Regions from separate parts of the Pseudomonas sp. H1_F01 genome, predicted to be linked through region 1. Evidence: predicted binding sites of a transcription regulator. Region 1 holds the regulator's gene; each other region holds the start of a gene.
What was found. The regulator FliA, encoded in region 1, starts transcription of late flagellar genes. The targets are predictions, from matches to a motif close to CTAAAGTTTNNNNNNNNNNNGCCGNTAA.
Positions count from the first base shown of each region.

Region 2: AB4O09_RS28675 (methyl-accepting chemotaxis protein) is a predicted target of FliA. The motif match lies at 2,097-2,124, and genes of this name have one in related genera.
Region 3: AB4O09_RS16010 (methyl-accepting chemotaxis protein) is a predicted target of FliA. The motif match lies at 2,874-2,901, and genes of this name have one in related genera.
Region 4: AB4O09_RS00785 (methyl-accepting chemotaxis protein) is a predicted target of FliA. The motif match lies at 3,160-3,187, and genes of this name have one in related genera.

Region 1 covers NZ_CP162823.1:5,036,493-5,041,367, forward strand. The annotation lists gene AB4O09_RS22685 (chemotaxis protein CheA) at 1-926, opposite strand, end outside; gene AB4O09_RS22690 (protein phosphatase CheZ) at 957-1,742, opposite strand; gene AB4O09_RS22695 (chemotaxis response regulator CheY) at 1,761-2,132, opposite strand; gene fliA (RNA polymerase sigma factor FliA) at 2,300-3,043, opposite strand; gene fleN (flagellar synthesis regulator FleN) at 3,040-3,870, opposite strand; gene flhF (flagellar biosynthesis protein FlhF) at 3,987-4,875, opposite strand, start outside.
Region 2 covers NZ_CP162823.1:6,374,095-6,378,969, reverse strand. The annotation lists gene AB4O09_RS28675 (methyl-accepting chemotaxis protein) at 127-2,019, opposite strand; gene AB4O09_RS28670 (hypothetical protein) at 2,302-2,556, shown strand; gene AB4O09_RS28665 (lipocalin family protein) at 2,746-3,315, shown strand; gene AB4O09_RS28660 (formimidoylglutamate deiminase) at 3,436-4,800, opposite strand.
Region 3 covers NZ_CP162823.1:3,496,475-3,501,349, forward strand. The annotation lists gene AB4O09_RS16000 (sterol desaturase family protein) at 1-648, shown strand, start outside; gene AB4O09_RS16005 (NADPH-dependent FMN reductase) at 645-1,238, shown strand; gene AB4O09_RS16010 (methyl-accepting chemotaxis protein) at 1,267-2,778, opposite strand; gene AB4O09_RS16015 (MalY/PatB family protein) at 2,958-4,106, shown strand; gene AB4O09_RS16020 (VOC family protein) at 4,164-4,568, opposite strand; gene AB4O09_RS16025 (SDR family oxidoreductase) at 4,756-4,875, shown strand, end outside.
Region 4 covers NZ_CP162823.1:160,425-165,299, reverse strand. The annotation lists gene AB4O09_RS00805 (DNA-3-methyladenine glycosylase I) at 1-92, shown strand, start outside; gene AB4O09_RS00800 (lysophospholipid acyltransferase) at 136-1,023, shown strand; gene AB4O09_RS00795 (NAD(P)/FAD-dependent oxidoreductase) at 1,182-2,231, shown strand; gene AB4O09_RS00790 (helix-turn-helix domain-containing protein) at 2,254-2,478, opposite strand; gene AB4O09_RS00785 (methyl-accepting chemotaxis protein) at 3,233-4,789, shown strand.

The sequences.
Region 1 (4,875 bases):
GGAGCAGCCGCGGCCTTCCCGACTTCTGTAAACTTGCCTTTGCCGTGCAGTTCGTCGAGCAGCGATTCGAATTCGTGATCGCTGATCAGGTCGCTGCCAGCCGCGGCGGCAGCCGGCTTGGCTGGCGTCGGCGCGGAAGCGATGGCCGAATCCAGCGCGTCAACGGCAAACGTGCCCTTGCCGTGCAACTGATCGAGCAAGGCTTCGAATTCGTCGTCGGTGATGTCGGAGTTGTCGCCCGCCGCTTTCGGGGCAGCCGGAGTCGCCGCTGGCGTGACCGCATCGGGAGCGAACTGGCCTTTGCCATGGAGCTGGTCGAGCAATGACTCGAACTCGTCGTCGGTGATTTCATCACTGGCGTCAGCTGTTGCATTGGCGGGCGGCGCAGCAGGTGCCGCCGGCGCTTCGGCTTGGGCCTTGACGGCGTTCAGCGAATCCAGCAGTTGTTCAAATTCGTTATCGGTGATGTCGCCCGACTCTTCGGCGACCGGCTCTTCAGCCACTGCCTCGGCAACCGGAGCCGCTTCATCAGCCGATTGCGGCTCCGCCAGGCGTGCCAGCGCGGCGAGCAACTCAGGCGTGGCAGCGGTGATCGGCGAGCGCTCACGCACTTCGCTGAACATGCTGTTGACCGCATCCAGCGCTTCAAGCACCACGTCCATCAGTTCCGAATCAACGCGACGCTCACCCTTGCGCAGGATGTCGAACACGTTTTCGGCAATGTGACAGCACTCCACTAGCTCGTTGAGCTGGAGGAAGCCGGCGCCTCCTTTTACAGTGTGGAAACCGCGAAAAATTGCATTGAGCAGATCCGCATCATCTGGTCGGCTTTCCAGCTCGACCAGCTGTTCGGACAGTTGCTCTAGAATCTCGCCGGCCTCAACCAGGAAATCCTGAAGGATCTCTTCATCGGCGCCGAAGCTCATTAATGGCTGCTCCTAAAACAGGGCTAAAACTCAGAATCCAAGGCTGGACAGCAAATCGTCCACATCGTCCTGACCGGACATAACGTCTTCTCTTTTATCGGCATGAATCTGCGGACCTTCACCCTGAGAGAGATGTTTTTGTGGATCTTTTTCAGCAAGCATCGCTTCACGGTCGTGTTCGATGCCTGCAAAGCGGTCTACCTGGCTGGCCATCAACACCAGTTTGAGCAGGTTACTTTCCACTTCGGTGACCAGTTGGGTCACACGCTTGATCACCTGGCCGGTCAGGTCCTGATAGTCCTGAGCCAGCAGAATATCGTTGAGGTTGCTTGCCACCGCGCGGTTCTCGGTGCTGCTGCGCGCCAGGAAACCGTCGACCCGACGGGCCAACTCCCGAAACTCTTCGGCGCCGACTTCGCGCCGCATGAACCGACCCCAGTCGGTGCTCAAGGCCTGGGCTTCTTCGCTCAGGCCGTTGACCAGGGGCGTTGCGCTTTCCACCAGGTCCATGGTGCGGTTGGCCGCGGCCTCGGTCAGCTTGACCACATAACCCAGACGCTCGGTGGCGTCGGTGATCTGCGAGACTTCCTCGGCCTGCGGCATATTCGGGTCGATCTGGAAATTGACAATCGCGCTGTGCAATTCACGCGTGAGCTTGCCCACCTCCTGATACAGACCGCGGTCACGGGTCTGGTTGAGCTCATGGATCATTTGAACCGCATCGCCAAAACGACCTTTTTCAAGGCTGTCGACCAGTTCGCGGGCATGTTTTTTCAGGGTCGATTCGAAATCACCCATTGAAGATTCGTTATCCATAGCTCCCCCGTGGCGCCGTTAACCGATGCGTTCGAAGATTTTTTCAATCTTCTCTTTCAACGCCTGGGCCGTGAAGGGTTTGACCACATAGCCGTTTACACCGGCCTGGGCCGCTTCGATGATCTGCTCGCGCTTGGCTTCGGCAGTGACCATCAGCACCGGAAGATGCTTGAGTTTTTCGTCGGCACGCACCTGGCGCAACAGGTCGATACCGGTCATGCCCGGCATGTTCCAGTCGGTGACCAGAAAATCGAAGTTGCCACTGTGCAACATCGGGAGCGCAGTGGTCCCGTCATCTGCTTCGGCCGTGTTGGTGAACCCAAGGTCACGCAACAGGTTTTTTATGATCCGCCGCATCGTTGAGAAGTCATCAACGATGAGGATTTTCATGTTCTTGTCCAATTCGACCTCCAAGCAGTCTTAAACGCGCCCAGCACCTGGACGCGCCATTTCAATCAATCCGGCACAACACTCGACAACGGTCTGGAGCACCACGGATGGAGACTGGCACAGCACCTGCCAGGCCAGCCTCGTTCGCAGTGTCCCCACACTGCCTGTCAACGCGCTCGCCACTCCCCCAAACGCCCCCGCAAACGGGCCGCGCACTGGCTGTGTAACTGGCTGACCCGCGATTCGCTGACCCCCAGGACCTCACCGATTTCCTTGAGGTTCAGCTCTTCGTCGTAGTACAGCGCCAAGACCAGCCGCTCACGCTCCGGCAAATTGGCAATCGCTTCCGCCAGCGCGCTCTGGAAACGTTCATCTTCCAGGTCACGCGACGGCTCCATGTGAGCACTCGCGTTATCCTCGTGCAGCCCTTCATGTTCGCCGTCCTGCAACAGGTCGTCGAAACTGAACAGGCGGCTGCCCAAGGTATCGTTCAAAATCCCGTAATAATCGTCGAGACTCAACTGGAGTTCGGCCGCAACCTCGTGATCTTTAGCGTCACGCCCGGTTTTAGCTTCAATTGCCCGAATTGCATCACTGACCATGCGGGTATTGCGGTGTACCGAACGCGGCGCCCAATCGCCCTTGCGGACTTCATCGAGCATGGCACCGCGAATGCGAATACCGGCATACGTCTCGAAACTCGCGCCCTTGCTCGCGTCGTATTTGTTCGACACTTCGAGCAGGCCGATCATGCCCGCCTGGATCAAGTCTTCAACCTGGACACTGGCCGGCAACCGCGCCAGCAAGTGATAGGCGATACGCTTGACCAGTGGCGCGTAACGCTCGATCAATTCGTATTGGGCGTCCCGTGCCGATTTTTTATAGAGATGGTTGTAACCGCTGGCTGTCATAGCACGGGCCCTGCTGTTTGTTGCACAAGACGCTCGACGAAAAATTCCAGATGCCCGCGAGGGTTGGCCGGCAGTGGCCAGGTATCGACCTTCTGGGCGATGGCCTTGAACGCCAGCGCGCATTTGGAGCGTGGAAAGGCTTCATAAACGGCACGTTGCTTCTGGACGGCCTTGCGTACGCTTTCGTCGTAAGGCACTGCGCCGACGTATTGTAGGGCGACGTCCAGGAAGCGATCCGTGACCTTTGTCAACTTGGCGAACAGGTTGCGTCCTTCCTGCGGGCTCTGGGCCATGTTGGCCAGGACGCGGAAGCGGTTCATGCCATAGTCGCGGTTAAGCAACTTGATCAGGGCATAGGCGTCGGTGATGGACGTCGGTTCGTCGCAGACCACCAGCAGCACTTCCTGGGCCGCGCGGACGAAACTGACGACCGAGTCACCGATACCGGCTGCGGTGTCGATCACCAGCACATCGAGGTTGTCGCCGATGTCGCTGAAAGCCTGGATCAGGCCCGCGTGCTGGGCCGGGGTCAGGTGAACCATGCTCTGGGTGCCTGAGGCAGCCGGCACGATGCGAATCCCGCCCGGCCCCTGCAACAACACGTCACGCAGCTCACAGCGCCCTTCAATCACGTCCGCCAGCGTGCGTTTGGGTGTAAGCCCCAACAACACGTCGACGTTCGCCAGGCCCAGGTCGGCGTCCAGCAGCATGACCCGTCGGCCAAGCTCTGCCAGAGCCAGGGACAAGTTCACTGACACGTTAGTCTTCCCGACGCCACCTTTGCCGCCGGTCACCGCGATCACCTGTACGGGATGCATGCTGCCCATGTTCGTTCTTTACCTTGTCTTACTTAGACGGAGGCCACATTACTGGCTGCGCGTTCGCATACGGAACAATGCATGGCAGACCATCGATGTAGGTACAAAAAATATTCATGATTACCTCAGCCGACCTGCTTGGTCGGGCTGTGGTAGATATCAGCGAACATATCAGCCATGGCTTCTTCGCTGGGTTCTTCCTGCATTTGCACACTCACGGCACGACTGACCAGTTGATGACGGCGCGGCAGATGCAAATCATCCGGGATCCGCGGCCCGTCGGTCAGGTAGGCCACCGGTAATTCATGACCGATCGCCAGGCTCAACACCTCGCCCAGGCTTGCCGTTTCGTCCAGCTTAGTCAGGATGCAGCCGGCCAGCCCGCAGCGTTTGTAGCTGTGGTATGCGGCGGTTAGAACCTGTTTCTGGCTGGTGGTTGCCAACACGAGATAATTTTTTGACTTGATACCGCGTCCGGCCAGGCTTTCGAGCTGCATGCGCAGGGCTGGATCGCTGGCTTGCAGGCCTGCGGTATCGATCAGCACGACGCGTTTGCGCAGCAGCGGCTCCAGCGCCTGGGCCAGGGACTGGCCCGGATCCACATGGGTCACCGACACATTGAGGATCCGGCCGAGGGTCTTGAGTTGCTCCTGGGCACCGATGCGGAAACTGTCCATGCTCACCAGGGCAATGCTCTGGGCGCCGTACTTGAGTACATAACGGGCGGCGAGCTTGGCCAGGGTGGTGGTCTTGCCCATGCCGGCAGGACCGACCATGGCAATTACCCCGCCTTCTTCCAGCGGCTCGACTTCCGGGGTCGCGATCATCCGCGCCAGGTGCGCCAGCAACATGCGCCAGGCCTGGCGAGGCTCTTCGATACCATTGATCAGCGCCAGCAGGTCCCGGGACAACGGGCCGGACAGGCCGATGCGTTGCAGGCGACGCCACAGGTTGGCCTGGGCTGGACGGCTGCCTTGCAGCTGGTTCCAGGCCAGGGAGCCGAGCTGGACTTCC
Region 2 (4,875 bases), 1.3 Mb from region 1:
TGTGAGGCTGATACCGTCTTCGCGAGCAGGCTCGCTCCCACACTGGATTTTCGTTGAGCGCAAAATGTGCGTCCGCTGAAGTTCTAATGTGGGAGCGAGCCTGCTCGCGAAGAGGCCGCAAAAGCACTAGATCCGGAAACTACCCACCAACTGCTTCAACCGCGCCGCCTGCTGCTCCAGGTCGGCACAGGCCCGCAAGGTGGCTTGCAGGTTTTCCACGCCTTCCTGGTTCAGGGTGTTGATCTCGGTGATGTCGACGTTGATCGACTCCACCACGGCGGTCTGTTCTTCGGTGGCGGTGGCCACGGACTGGTTCATGCCGTCGATTTCACCAATACGCTGGGTCACGCTGCCCAGGCGTTCGCCGGCCTGGTTGGCGATGCCGACGCTGCTTTCGCTCTGGCGCTGGCTGTCGGTCATGGTCAGTACCGCTTCCCGGGCGCCAACTTGCAGTTCTTCGATCATCTTCTGCACTTGCTGCGCCGAATCCTGGGTGCGGTGGGCCAGGTTGCGCACTTCATCGGCCACCACCGCGAAGCCGCGCCCGGCTTCACCGGCACGGGCCGCTTCGATGGCGGCGTTAAGGGCGAGCAGGTTGGTCTGCTGGGAAATGCTGGTGATCACCTCAAGAATCTGGCCGATGTTCACCGTGTTGCTGTTCAAGGTTTCGATGTTGCCGCACGAATCGCTGATCTTGGCCGACAACTGTTGCATGGCCGCGATGGTTTTATCCACCACTTGTTGGCCATCTTCAGCCAGGCTGCGCGCATCGCTGGAATGTTGCGAGGCGAGGGCGGCGTTCTGGGCGATTTCCTGGGCGGCGGCACCGAGCTGATTGATGGCCGCGGCCACGCTGCTGGTGCGCGAAGCCTGCTGGTCGGAATTGAACATCGACGAGTTGGACGCGCTGACCACGCGCAGGGCGACTTCGTTGACCTGGCCGGTGGCCGAGGCCACTTCACGGATCGAGGTATGAATGCGTTCGACAAAGCGGTTGAACGAAGTCCCCAGCGCGCCGAATTCGTCGTGGCCGTGGATGACCAGGCGCCGGGTCAGGTCGCCTTCGCCTTCGGCGATGTCGTGCATGGCGCGGCCCATGGTCAGCAGCGGCTGCATCAGCACGCGGATCAACATGCCGAGCAGGGCGATGATGAATACCACGGCAATGACCATGGCGATCAGCGCCGACGTACGGAACTCACTGAGCATCGCCAGCGCGGTGTCCTTGTCGAGCACCAGCGCCACGTACCAGTCGGCTCCCGGCACGCCGTTGACGTGGGTGAAGGAGATGAATTGGGTCTTGCCGTCGAGGTCGACTTCTTTCACGCCCGGGCTGATTTGAGGCGCGCCGTTAGGGTAGGCCTCGGCCAGGGTCTTGAGCACGCGCTTGCTGTCGGGGTGGATCAGGATCTTGCCGTCGGCACTGACGATGAACGCGTGGCCGTGGCCGCCGAAGTTCAGCGAGTTGATGATGGCGCTGACGCTGGACAGGTCGATGTCCGCACCGGCCACGCCGATCATCTGGTTCTGGTGCTGCACCGGGGTGGCGACGGTAATCACCAGCTTGCCCGACGAGGCGGCGATGTAGGGTTCGGTGACGATGGTTTGCTGTGCGCTGTTGGCGGCCTTGTACCAGCCACGGGCACGCGGGTCGTAATCGGCGGCGCGATTGCCGGCCGGTACCGAGAACATCACGCCGTCGGTGCCACCAAAATAACTGAGCTGGAAATTGCTGGTGTAGGCCGGCAGGCCTACGGCGCGCTTGAGGCTGTCGGCACTGCTGCCGTCCACGGCAATCTGCTGGGCCAGCGATTGCAGCAACTGGATGCGGCCGTCGACCCACGTCTGGATGTTGCGGCTGGTCAGGCTGCCGAGTTCCTGCATGGAGGTTTCGGTGCTGGCATTCAAGCTCTGGCGTTGACGATAGTCGTTGAACAGGATGAAACAGGCGAATGCAACGGCCACCACGAGGGCGGCAGCCAGCAGGATTTTATGGCTGAATTTCATGTTTCTGGTCATTAATAACACTACCGCGGAGGGACGGGTCAGGACGGGCTGTCAATTTGCCATAACGCATTGGTTTGCGCTGTTTCTTTTTATCGGCGTGCCAGACCGCCCCATCAGCGGTAGCGGTTCAATTCCGACGAAATGCACGACGCTGTCACAAAGTGAGTGTTTCACCGATGAAACACCTGCCCAGACCCAATAAATACCGGGGGTGTAGGGGAACCAGATAGGGGTTTTCTCTTCTAAGCTTCTGGTTGGCACCTGCCACCCCCCTTCCGTTCCAGGAGTTACACCATGTCGCTGCGATCTATCGCCTTGTTGTTTGTGTGTGTCGTATTGACTGCATGCAGCAAGGTCAACCAGGAAAACTACTCGAAGCTGTCGGCTGGCATGCCCAAGTCCGAAGTCGAAACGTTACTGGGGAAACCGACCGATTGTTCAGGCGCGCTCGGCATGTCCAGCTGCACCTGGGGCGACCAGAAAAGCTTTATCAGCGTGCAGTACGCCGGTGACAAAGTGTTGATGTTTTCCGGCCAAGGCCTGAAGTAAACCGGGGATGGTGGCCAGTATGGTTAGTTCTGTCAGTCAACTTCGGCGCCAGAAGCCCCTAGCTTGCGTTGCTGCTCCTCGCCATAGCGGGCTATGACTCGTCGCAGCGCCTTGGCTAGAGGCTTCTGGCATCCGAATTTGAACTGACGAACTAACCATGCTGGCCACAGTGCCCGCGGGAGAAAAATAATGATGCGGTTAGTTTTTGTGCTTTTGGCTGGCCTGATTTTGGCTGGCTGTGCCACTTCTGGCGAAGATCCGCTGGCACCCAAGACGGTCAACAGCGTCAATCTCAAGCGCTACCAAGGGACCTGGTATGAGTTGGCCCGCCTGCCCATGTATTTCCAGCGCAATTGCGCGCAATCGGAAGCTCACTACACCCTCAAGCCAGACGGCAACGTGGGAGTGCTCAATCGCTGCCTGACCTCGGACTGGCAGTGGGAAGAAGCCAGGGGCACCGCCACGCCGCAGGTGCCGGGCAAGACCGACAAGCTCTGGGTCGAGTTCGACAACTGGTTTTCGCGGATAGTGCCGGGCGTGGCGAAAGGGCAATACTGGGTGTTGTACGTCAGCGATGACTACAAGACCGCCATCGTCGGCGACCCAAGCCGTCGCTACATGTGGCTGCTGTCCCGTACACCGACCGTCAATAGCGTCGTGCGCGAGGAGCTGCTGAGCAAGGCACGCCAGCAGGGCTACGACACCACGCGCCTGATCTGGCGCGCGTCTGATCGACAGATGGCCAAGACCTCGAACTGACTGTCACCCGAAAACCGAAGTGGGAGCGAGCTTGCTCGCGATAGCGGACTTTCAGTCAACATGTATGTTGAAGGTAAAGGCCCTATCGCGAGCAAGCTCGCTCCCACAGGGTTGATTGGGTCAGCCTAAAAGTTCGCGCAGTACCTGGGTAAACGCCCGGGCGCTTTGCTCTTCGCCGGCATGCCGCCCATCGCGCACCACCCACCGACCGCCGACCATCACATCGCGCACCTGGCGATCGCCGCCGGCAAACAGCCAGCGATTGAGGATGCCGTCGCCCTGGGCCGTGGCCAGGTACGGGTCGCTGCCATCGAGCACCAGCCAGTCGGCGCGCTTGCCGATTTCGAGGGCACCGATCGGTTGTCCCAGGGCCTGGGCACCGCCTTCCAGCGCCGCATCGAACAAGGTGCGACCGACCATCGGCTGATCCGCCCGATACAAGCGGTTGCGCCGTTGATCCCGCAGGCGCTGGCCATATTCCAGCCAGCGCAATTCTTCGACCACGCTCAGCGATACATGGCTGTCAGAGCCGATCCCCAGGCGCCCGCCCTGGGCGAGGAAATCCACGGCCGGGAAAATCCCGTCCCCCAGGTTGGCTTCGGTGGTCAGGCACAGGCCGGCAATCGCCCGGCTCCTGGCCATGAGGCTGACTTCCTGGGCGTTGGCGTGGGTGGCGTGGACCAGGCACCAGCGCTGGTCGACTTCGGTGTTTTCGTACAGCCATTGCAGCGGACGGGCGCCGCTCCAGCTCAGGCAATCGTCGACTTCCTTCTGCTGTTCGGCAATGTGAATGTGCACCGGGCACTCGCGGTCACTGGCGGCCAGCACATCCTGGATCTGCCCGGGCGTCACGGCACGCAGCGAGTGGAAGCACAGACCCAGCGCCTGGGACGGCTGCCCGGCCAGGACCGGCTGCAAGCGCGACTGAAGCTTCAAGTAGTTTTCGGTGCTGTTGATGAACCGGCGCTGCCCGTCATTGGGCGCCTGGCCGCCAAAACCGGAGTGGCTGTAGAGCACCGGCAGCAGCGTCAGGCCGATGCCGGCGGCGCTGGCGGCGTGGCTGATGCGCAGGGCCAGCTCCGCCGGGTCGGCGTAGGGCGTGCCATCGATGTCGTGGTGCACATAGTGGAATTCGGCGACCGAGGTGTAGCCGGCCTTGAGCATTTCGATGTACAGCTGGCGGGCAATGATGCCGAGTTGGTCGGGACTGATTTTTCCGACGAGGCGGTACATCAAGTCGCGCCAGGTCCAGAAACTGTCGTTGGGATTGCCTGCCACTTCCGCCAGCCCGGCCATGGCCCGTTGGAAGGCATGGGAGTGCAGGTTCGGCATACCCGGCAACAGCGGACCGCCCAGCCGTTCGGCGCCGTCTGCGTGGGAACCGGCCTGGATATGGGTCAGGACGCCTTCGGCATCGACCTCAAGACGTACATCATGGGCCCATCCACTAGGCAGCAGCGCGCGTTCGGCAAAGAAGGCGGACATGGTTCAACCTCATCGTGCGTAATTTGTATATACATATACAGACGTTTGCCTGGCCGGTAAACTCCGGCAAGCTAG
Region 3 (4,875 bases), 1.5 Mb from region 1:
GTTGCCCCACAGATGAAAGACGCGCTGGTGGCGATCCCCTGGGCCGCCGGGTTCGTGTTGTTCCTGTTGCTGGACGACATGACTCAATACTGGTGGCATCGCCTGACTCACCGGGTTCCCGCCCTCTATGCGTTGCATCGCGCCCATCATTCCGCGCCCTACATGAGCGTCCGGATCGTTTACCGCAACAACAGTTTTTATTACCTGCTCATGCCCGGGATCTGGCTGTCCGGCATGCTGATCTACCTGGGCCTCGCGCCGGTCTACTACGTTTACCTGATCATCAAGATGACTGTTATTTTCGCGGCGCACAGCAGTGTTGCATGGGATAACAGGCTTTATGGGGTTCGTGGTTTGCGGCCTGTGGTCTGGCTTCTGGAGCGGATAATTTCCACCCCGTCCACCCACTCTGCCCACCATGGCTTGACGGCCGAGGACGGTGTCACCCATTACAAAGGCAACTTCGGCAACCTGTTGTTTCTATGGGATGTGCTGTTCGGGACGGCAAAGATCACGCGCCGACGCCCGCCAGCCTACGGAATCGAGCACCTGTCACCGATCAGTTGGCAAGAGGAATTGTTCTGGCCTGTCGTGCGCTCACGCCGTACCGCGCCCAAGGCCAGCGCACAACCGGAGGTGACGCAATGAGCCGCCACATCGTTGTGCTGTCGGGTTCCAACCGCGAGGACAGTCAGTCGCTGAAAGTGGCGCGTTATCTGCGCCAGCGACTGACGGATCTCAACCTGTGCGACGCCAGCGACTTGATTGACCTGGCCGCCTGCCGCCTGCCGCTTTGGCCGGAAAAAGACCGCGATGAGGTGTGGCTTGCCCAACAATCGATCCTTGCCAAAGCGACAGCACTGATCGTGATCAGCCCGGAGTGGAATGGCATGGCCTGCCCCGCGCTGAAGAACTTCTTCCTCTATGCGGGGATCAATGAGCTCGGGCACAAACCCGCGCTGTTGGTGGGCGTCTCGGCTGGACTTGGCGGCGCCTATCCCATCGCCGAGCTGCGTGCGTCGAGCTACAAGAATTGCCGGATCACGTATTTGCCGGAACATCTGATCATTCGGCAGGTGGAGTCGATGCTCAACGACCAGGAACCGGCCCACGAAGACGACAATCGCATTCGGGGGCGTGCTGATTGGGCGTTGTGCATGCTCTGCCAGTACGAAGTTGCGTTTCGCGAGATACGGCTGGCCCTAGAACATCCTCCGGCGTTTGCTACCGGTATGTAGGCGCGGTCGTCACTGCAGATCCTGCCGCTCAGACCGTCCCGGCTTTGCCATGAAACGCTTGCCCCAACACCGCCAACCGCTCTGCCAACGGTGGCAGGCACTGGCTGCTGCGAGTCAGGATGCCAATGTTGTCGGCATTGCGCTCAGCCACGGCCTGGACAGTTTGCAAACGCTCATTGATGCCCATTGATACCTTGGATTGTTCCTGGGTGGTAGTGGCGATCAGGTCGTTGAAATGGTTGATCACTGCGATGTCTTCCACCACGGCGTGGAGCAGTTGCGAAGCGAGTTGGCTGGCGGACACGCAGCGCGCCACCCCATCGCGGCTGTCTTGCATGGCGACAGCGGCCTGGCGGCTGCCCTGCTGCAGCTTGGCGATGATCTGCTGGATTTCCGTGGTGGACGTCGAGGTCTTTTGGGACAGGGTCCGGACTTCGTCGGCTACCACCGCAAAACCACGGCCCTGCTCGCCGGCCCGAGCGGCTTCGATGGCCGCGTTGAGGGCCAGCAGATTGGTTTGTTCGGCGATGCCATTGATCACATCCAGCACCTGGCCGATCTGCTGTGCCTGTTCGGCCAGGACTTGCACGGTTTCGTTGGTCAGGTTGATGCGCCCGGCCAGTTCGACGATCTCTTCTCGGGTCTGGTCAACCGTGCTGCGCCCGCGGTTGACCTGTTCGTTGGCCTGGCCGGCGCGCTGCAAGGTCTGGTCGACATGGCCGGCAATGTTCTCCATGGCCTGGACCAGATGGCTGATCGCTCCGCTCATCTGCGCCACTTCATCGAGTTGGTGGCGGGCGCCGGTTTCCAGGGTCTGGCCGACTTGGGACAGGTCCTGGCCCAGGTCCGAGAGATTTCGGGTATCGCGTACCACGCCGTCCACCAGTTGGGTGATCTGCTGGAGGAAATGATCGAAACGCTCGCTCGACGAGACCTTGGCGCCCTCGCTGCGCTGCCTGCCAGCGTCGTTGCTCAATTGCGCGGCCGCCACCAGAACCTTATCGAGCACATCCTGGTTTTCCGTGGCGTCGGCCAGGCTCTGGTTCGCCAGGTAAATGAGGATCACACTTTCCACCACCACGTAGAACGCGTGGAGAAAGATCATCGACCAGCCACCGTGGGCATCCATCACGAATACCGGATAACCCTGGTGTTGGAGCCAGTGAAAACCGAGGTGATGAACCGCAATGGTGGCGGCGGCCACGACAATCGGCAGCCAGTCACGGTAGAACGTCAACACGGCCAGCAGCACGAAGATCCCGAAGTGGAACTCGATCACGCCCCGGGTCTGGTTGATGTGCAATGCCGCCATGACCATCAACGCCACCGCGATAATGCAACGCATGGCCCGAGTGCCCGCCAGGACGCGATAAAGCACGGTGCTTGCTACGCAGGTTGTCGCCCCGACCAGCAACGCCTGGGTAAACGTCGAGTGCAGGAATGCCAGGCTCAGGGAATACAACAACGTGAGCCAAAGCAGCCCCAACATGATGCGATCGGCTTTACGGTGGTGATCGTTAAAGCGCACGGGCGATGTCATGGGGTCGTCCTTTTCAAAGGCCTGGAGGGTCCGTTACCAATGCCGTTCACGTCTTGGCGGCGTTTCGACAGTGAACTGTAACTGATTATCATCAGTTAGTGGCACTACGCCACCAAGCTTTTCTCGCTGGCCTTTGCTTTATGATGTTCGCCATCTCATGACTGACTGATGGAACCCCCATGACTTTCGATTTCGACACGGTATTGGAGCGCCACGGCACCGGCAGTACCAAATGGAGCCGCTACCCGGCCGATGTGTTGCCGATGTGGGTCGCTGATATGGACTTCTCCGCCCCGTCCGTGATCATCGACGCGCTGCACAAGCGCCTGGAACATCCGATGCTGGGCTACAGCGTGGCCCAGGACGATCTGCGTGCCGCCATCGTGGCCGACCTGTGGAGCAAGTACGCCTGGCGCGTCGAGCCCCAGCAGATTGTGTTCCTGCCGGGTGTCGAACCGGGCTTCAACATGGCGCTGCATGCCTTGGTAGAACCCCAGCAGAATGTCGTGGTGCAGGTGCCCAACTACCCGCCGCTGCGCAACGCAGCGGGTAACTGGCAGTTGAACAAAGTGGAATTGCCATTCAACCCGGTCAACGGTGAATTCCACACGCCATTGGCGGCATTGCGCGACGCATTGCAGGGCGGCGGCGCGCTGTTGCTGAGCAATCCCCATAACCCGCTGGGCAAGGTGTTTGACCGCCAGGAACTCAAGGCCGTGGCAGACATTTGCCTGGAGCAGGACGCCTGGATCATCTCCGACGAAATCCATGCCGAACTGTGCTTCGACGGCCGTGTGCACATTCCAACCGCGTCCCTCAGCCCGGAAATTGCCGAGCGCACCATCACCCTGATGTCCGCCAGCAAGGCCTTCAATATAGCCGGGTTGAAAACCTCGTTCGCCATTATCCAGAACGCCAAGCTGCGCGAACGGGTCAACAGCGCCCGGGCTGGCATGGTCGACAGCGTCAATGCCCTGGGCCTTGAAGCGACCCGTGCGGCCTATAGCGAGGCCGGCCCGTGGCTAGAGGCCTTGAAGGTGTATCTGCAAGCCAACCGCGATTACCTGGTCGAAGCGGTGAACTCTCGCCTGCCGGGCATCACCATGACCGTGCCCCAGGGCACTTACCTGGCTTGGCTGGATTGTTCCGGGTTGGGACTGGATGACCCGCAGGGCTTCTTCCTGAAAGAAGCCAAGGTGGGGCTGAGTGCCGGCCTGGATTTTGGTGACGATGCCGGTCAGTTCGTGCGTTTGAACTTCGGCTGCCCGCGGACGCTGCTGGAGGAAGGGATTGCGCGGATGGAGCGTAGCCTGAAAGCCAGGGGCTGATCCAACAGGCGACAACAATCCATTGTGGCGAGGGGATTTATCCCCTCGTCACAACCGTTACTCATGCATATCCGGCGCATGGACAAAGCACAGCTTGTTCCCTTCCGGATCGCGGCAATAGGCCCCGAAATAACCTTCGCAATACTGCGGCCTCGGGCCGGGTGGGCCTTCGTCGGAGCCGCCCATGGCAATCGCCTGCTCCCAGGCAGCACGCACGGTTTGCGGGGAGTCAGCGGCGAAGCTCACTTGCATGCCATTGCCCCAGGTGGCGGGCAGGCCGTTGAAAGGCAACTGGACGAAAACCTGTGGCCAATGCTTGCCGGGGCGCTGCCACCCCTCCCCCGGCGGGCCCGAGTCGTGTTCACCTTCGATACGCTCCAGCCCCAGGCAGCCGAGGACGGCATCATAGAAAGCGACCATTTTCGGCAGGTCGCGCGCACCGATCTGTATGTGGCTGAACATTGTCCTGCTCCTTATCGAAACCAGTCCTTCCATTGAAGAATACAGCTTCATCCGACGCTCGTCACAGCGCTCGATTCACCGACGAAACGCCCGGTATCACGCTCATCGACTGGCAATAAAATCCGACCGAACTCTGCCCGAAACCCCGCAGTCCACCCTCCATCGCAACCAAGCCTGGAGAACGACAATGGTCGAATACCCTTTCCCACCTTTCCCGAAACAAAGGCAGCCGGTGCCTGGCAGCCAACGGAAAATGGATCCCTACCCGGACTGCGGCGAACAGAGCTACACCGGCTCCGGACGACTG
Region 4 (4,875 bases), 1.8 Mb from region 1:
CCATTTGTTATGCGCTGATGCAGGCCTCGGGCATGGTCATGGACCACACCCAGGATTGCGACCGCTACGCCGAGTTGGTAAACGGCGGTTAGAATAGCCGGCTCGCAACACGGCCCATACATTCAGGAGTGACCTGTGGATAAGTTGAAAGGCGCCTTGCTGGTCGGCGCTCTGCGGTTGTTTGCGCTGCTGCCCTGGCGGGCGGTGCAAGCGGTGGGCTCGGCCATTGGCTGGTTCATGTGGAAGCTGCCCAACCGCTCCCGCGACGTGGTGCGGATCAACCTCGCCAAGTGTTTTCCCGAGATGGACCCGGCCGAGCGCGAACGCCTCGTTGGCCAGAGCCTCAAGGACATCGGCAAATCCCTGACCGAAAGCGCCTGCGCCTGGATCTGGCCGGCCCAACGCTCCATCGACCTGGTGCGTGAAGTCGAAGGCCTGGAGGTGCTGAAAGAAGCGCTGGCCTCCGGCAAGGGCGTGGTCGGCATCACCAGCCATTTGGGCAACTGGGAAGTGCTCAACCACTTCTATTGCAGCCAGTGCAAACCGATCATTTTCTACCGTCCGCCCAAGCTCAAGGCGGTGGATGAATTGCTGCGCAAACAGCGCGTGCAACTGGGCAACAAAGTCGCAGCATCCACCAAGGAAGGCATCCTCAGCGTCATCAAGGAAGTGCGCAAGGGCGGCCAGGTGGGCATCCCTGCCGACCCGGAACCGGCCGAATCCGCCGGTATCTTCGTGCCCTTCTTCGCCACCCAGGCCCTGACCAGCAAGTTCGTACCGAACATGCTCGCCGGCGGCAAAGCGGTCGGCGTCTTCCTCCACGCCCTGCGCCTGCCGGACGGCTCCGGCTACAAAGTCATCCTCGAAGCCGCGCCGGAGGCCATGTACAGCACCGACACCGAAACGGCCTGCGCCGCCATGAGCCAAGTGGTGGAGCGCTACGTACGGGCCTACCCGAGCCAGTACATGTGGAGCATGAAACGCTTCAAGAAACGCCCGCCGGGCGAGGCGCGGTGGTACTGAAGGCCTGTTGCTTGGGTGTGGTGAATGCTTGATCGTAAACACCCAAGAACCCCTGTGGGAGCAGAGCTTGCTCGCGATGACGGTGGCACATTCAACATCGATGCAAGCAGACCCAACCGGGCTAACGTATTCCCCCAGGCAAACCCGACGGAGACCGAATGGATAACGCTCCCGGCAAACGCGTCATCGTCATCGGTGCGGGCATCGTAGGCGCATCCCTGGCCTACCATCTGGCGACCAAAGGCGCGAAAGTCACGGTGGTCGAGGCCGAAGGCATCGCGTCAGGCGTGACCGGCAGCTCATTCGCCTGGATCAACACCTCCCATGGCGAACCCGACCCCATTGCGCCATTGCGCGGTGCTGCCATCCAGGAATACCGCCGACTCGAAACGCAACTGCCCGGCCTGAAGATCCGCTGGACTGGCGCCCTATCTTACGGCCCGAGTTCAACAGCGTCGGCAAGCCGGATATCCCAATCACAGATCCGTGAACTTGAGCCAAACCTCAAGAATCCTCCTCAACAAGCTTCGTATGCGGCGGAAGAAGGAGCGCTGGACGCCGTAGCAGCAACCCATGCGCTGATCGCCGGCGCCCAGGCCAACGGCGCGAAAGTGCTCACTCAAACGCCGGTTCTCGGCTTTAAAACCCAGGGTTCCAGCGTGTGGGGCGTTGAAACCACCACGGGCGTCATTGAAGCCGATATCGTCGTATTGGCAGCCGGCACAGGCATCACGAAGCTGGCCGACCTGCTTGAAGTCTGCCTGCCCATCGACGCCTCCCCGGCAATTTTCATCCGCTACACCTCGCCACCCAACCTGGTACGCAGCCTCATCTCCAGCCCTGAAATGGAAGTGAGGCAAACCCCAGAGGGTGCGTTGCTGGCGGCCGAAGACTACCTGGACGACGCCTTGGAAAACCAACCGTCGGAGATCGCGCTGCGCACCGCCAACGCCATAAAAAGCGAGCTTCACGGCGTTGTCTCCCTGGATCTGCAATCGGCTCGTGTCGGATACAGACCAATGCCTGCCGATGACATCCCCATCATTGGTTATCTTCCGCAGGTTGGCGGTGTATACGTGTGCGTCATGCACCCCGGCGTAACCCTGGCCGCGATCGTGGGTCGTCTTGCCAGTGAAGAGATCGTCGGCGACAAGGCTTGCTCGGCCCTCAACCCCTGTCGTCCGGATCGATTTTTCCAAGCTTGGTGAGGGTTGAATGGCCTAAGTTCGCTTACTCCCAAATCAGCCAAGGAAGCGTCAAATTCCTGAAAGCGTTGACCAAAACCTTTCGTTCATTAGACTGGGCATCGTTGATGTACTTTAATTCGCGTTCAATTTGACTAACGTAAGTTCGGGGTATTCCCGCTATAGCTGCTAGCTCTTCTTGTGAAAGATTAATAGGTTTTGTTGACGACCCGACCTTGAATACAGGCCCGTCATACCCACCCCTCACCATAAAGCAGTCAGTAATTAAAGCGTCATAAACCCAATGAATAACTACTGCCAAGAGCAGTCTATTTCTGCGCTGTCTTGCTAGCCATAAGTCGAATACAGCCTTCATGAACTGAGCCTTATAGTGCGCGACGCAAAAACAATCTCGACCTTGAATTGATCCTGGATAGTTTAGATGTCGCTAAAAAGAGTTAAGGCTAAAGCGCTTCCAATCACTGAGGAGTTGTTGCAACTACTACGGGCCACGCAACACGCTCAGACCGTATGGAGCGTCACCGTCAATGATATTGACGCGTCATGTGATGAGGTATGGCTTGCTCGGATGTGGGAGGTCGAGGGCCTCGAAGCCCGATACAGAGCCTGCCAAGACCGGCTGTTTCTTTATCTAAAGCAAGTCATCCAGATCTGAATCTTCCGTTACACACTGTACGGTTTCCAGTGCTCGCAACATAGGTGCGGGTCCACCAGAATTGAACGATCGTGAACATTCGACTAAAGAACTAGACAGTTTTTTGGTGTTTGAAAACTACCCCTTAGTTTCGAAATAGACCACTCTTGAAACGCCGACAGGCTGGGCGCTGTATCCTTTCAGCCATGCTTTAGCCCAATAGCCCTGGATATCACTATATTTTCTACATTTGAGGACGAGTTGTGCTCCAGAGCACTTCGGTTGCCACTCTAAAAACTAAAGCATTCAGGTACATGGTCGACACTCAGGACGCCATTTCCAATCCATCTGAGTTACAAATGGAGTCTTTATGTTTGACTGGATCAGCAACATCCGTGTCAGCGCGAAATTAAGCTTGGGCTTCGGCCTGGTACTAGGGCTTGCGTTGTTACTCGCTTCCACGGGTTGGTACGCCATTGCGACGTTGACCGACCGCGGCGTTAAAATCGAAAAAATTGCTCAAATCAGCGATTACACCAAAGACCTGCGAATCAGTCGTTTACGTCTAGGTGCAAACCCTCAACCAGATGCCTATCAACCGCTGCAGAAAATTCTGGACAATCTGGCAGCCCATCTGCAAAGCATCAGGGACCAGTTCACTTCCCCGATTGACCAAGAGCTGATTCAACAACAGAACACATCCGTCAGAGAATACGGACAACTGCTGCTTGATCTGGCCAAACCCAATGCCGACCAAGTGTCCATCTATAAACGTATGGGGCAACTGGGTGATCTGTTGCTTGATACGACGCAAAAGCTCATTGACTCGCAAAATACCAAGCGCGATGCCGACGCCGCGTCTGCCAAGGTTCTGCTGAGTCTTGTCGCTGCCTTGACGTTGCTACTGGGTGCACTCGCAGCGTGGATCATTACCCAACAAATCGTTAACCCACTGCAGTACACGCTACAGGCCGTGAATCGTATTGCCAGGGGGGATTTGAGTGAGCCCGTGCAGGTCAATCGGCGTGATGAGTTGGGTCAGCTGCAATCAGGTCTTCAGCAGATGATGCTCAACCTTCATGAGCTGATCGAGGGCATTCGATCCGGCGTCATTCAGGTTGCCAGTGCCGCCGAACAGCTGTCGGCGGTCACCGAGCAAACCAATGCGGGCGTCAATAATCAAAAAAACGAAACGGATCATGTCGCCACCGCGATGAGCGAAATGACCGCAACGGTGCAAAACGTCGCTCGCAATGCTGAAGAGGCCTCAACTGCCGCGTCCGCCGCGGATCAGCAAGCCTATGAGGGAGAGCGAATCGTGAGCGAGGCCATTGCGCAGATCAAGCGCTTGGCCGAAGAGCTCAATCAGTCGGCTGATGCTGTACGCCATCTCCAGGAACAAAGCGAAAAAATCGGCGGGGTGCTCGATGTGATAAAGGCGGTGGCCCAGCAAACCAATCTGCTGGCGCTGAACGCGGCCATTGAAGCCGCACGCGCCGGCGAGGCTGGCCGTGGCTTTGCGGTGGTAGCAGACGAGGTGCGCAGTCTTGCCTTACGCACCCAGCGTTCCACTGAAGAAATTGAAAGTCTGGTGGCCGGTGTACAGAGTGGTACTCATGCCGTTGCCTCAGGCATGGAAAGCAGCCAGCTGTTGAGCGAAAGCAGCGTGGAATTTACCCATCGTGCGGTAAGCGCCTTGGAAAACATCACGAGTAAAGTATCGATCATTCAAGCCATGAATCAGCAAATCGCCACTGCAGCGGAGCAGCAAAGCGCAGTCGCCGAGGAAATCAACCGCAGTGTCATCAACGTTCGCGACATCTCTGAGCAGACGGCAAGCACTTGCGAGGAAACTGCTTCTTCAAGTACCGAACTCGCACGGCTGGGTCATGAACTGGAAAGGCTGGTAGGACGCTTTAAAGTGTAGACGTGGCAGAGATGGCGCCGTTTTGCACCCGCAATACCTCAGGTATCACGGGTACCGGCGCCAGCTGTGTTCCTTCTCTGCCCTCA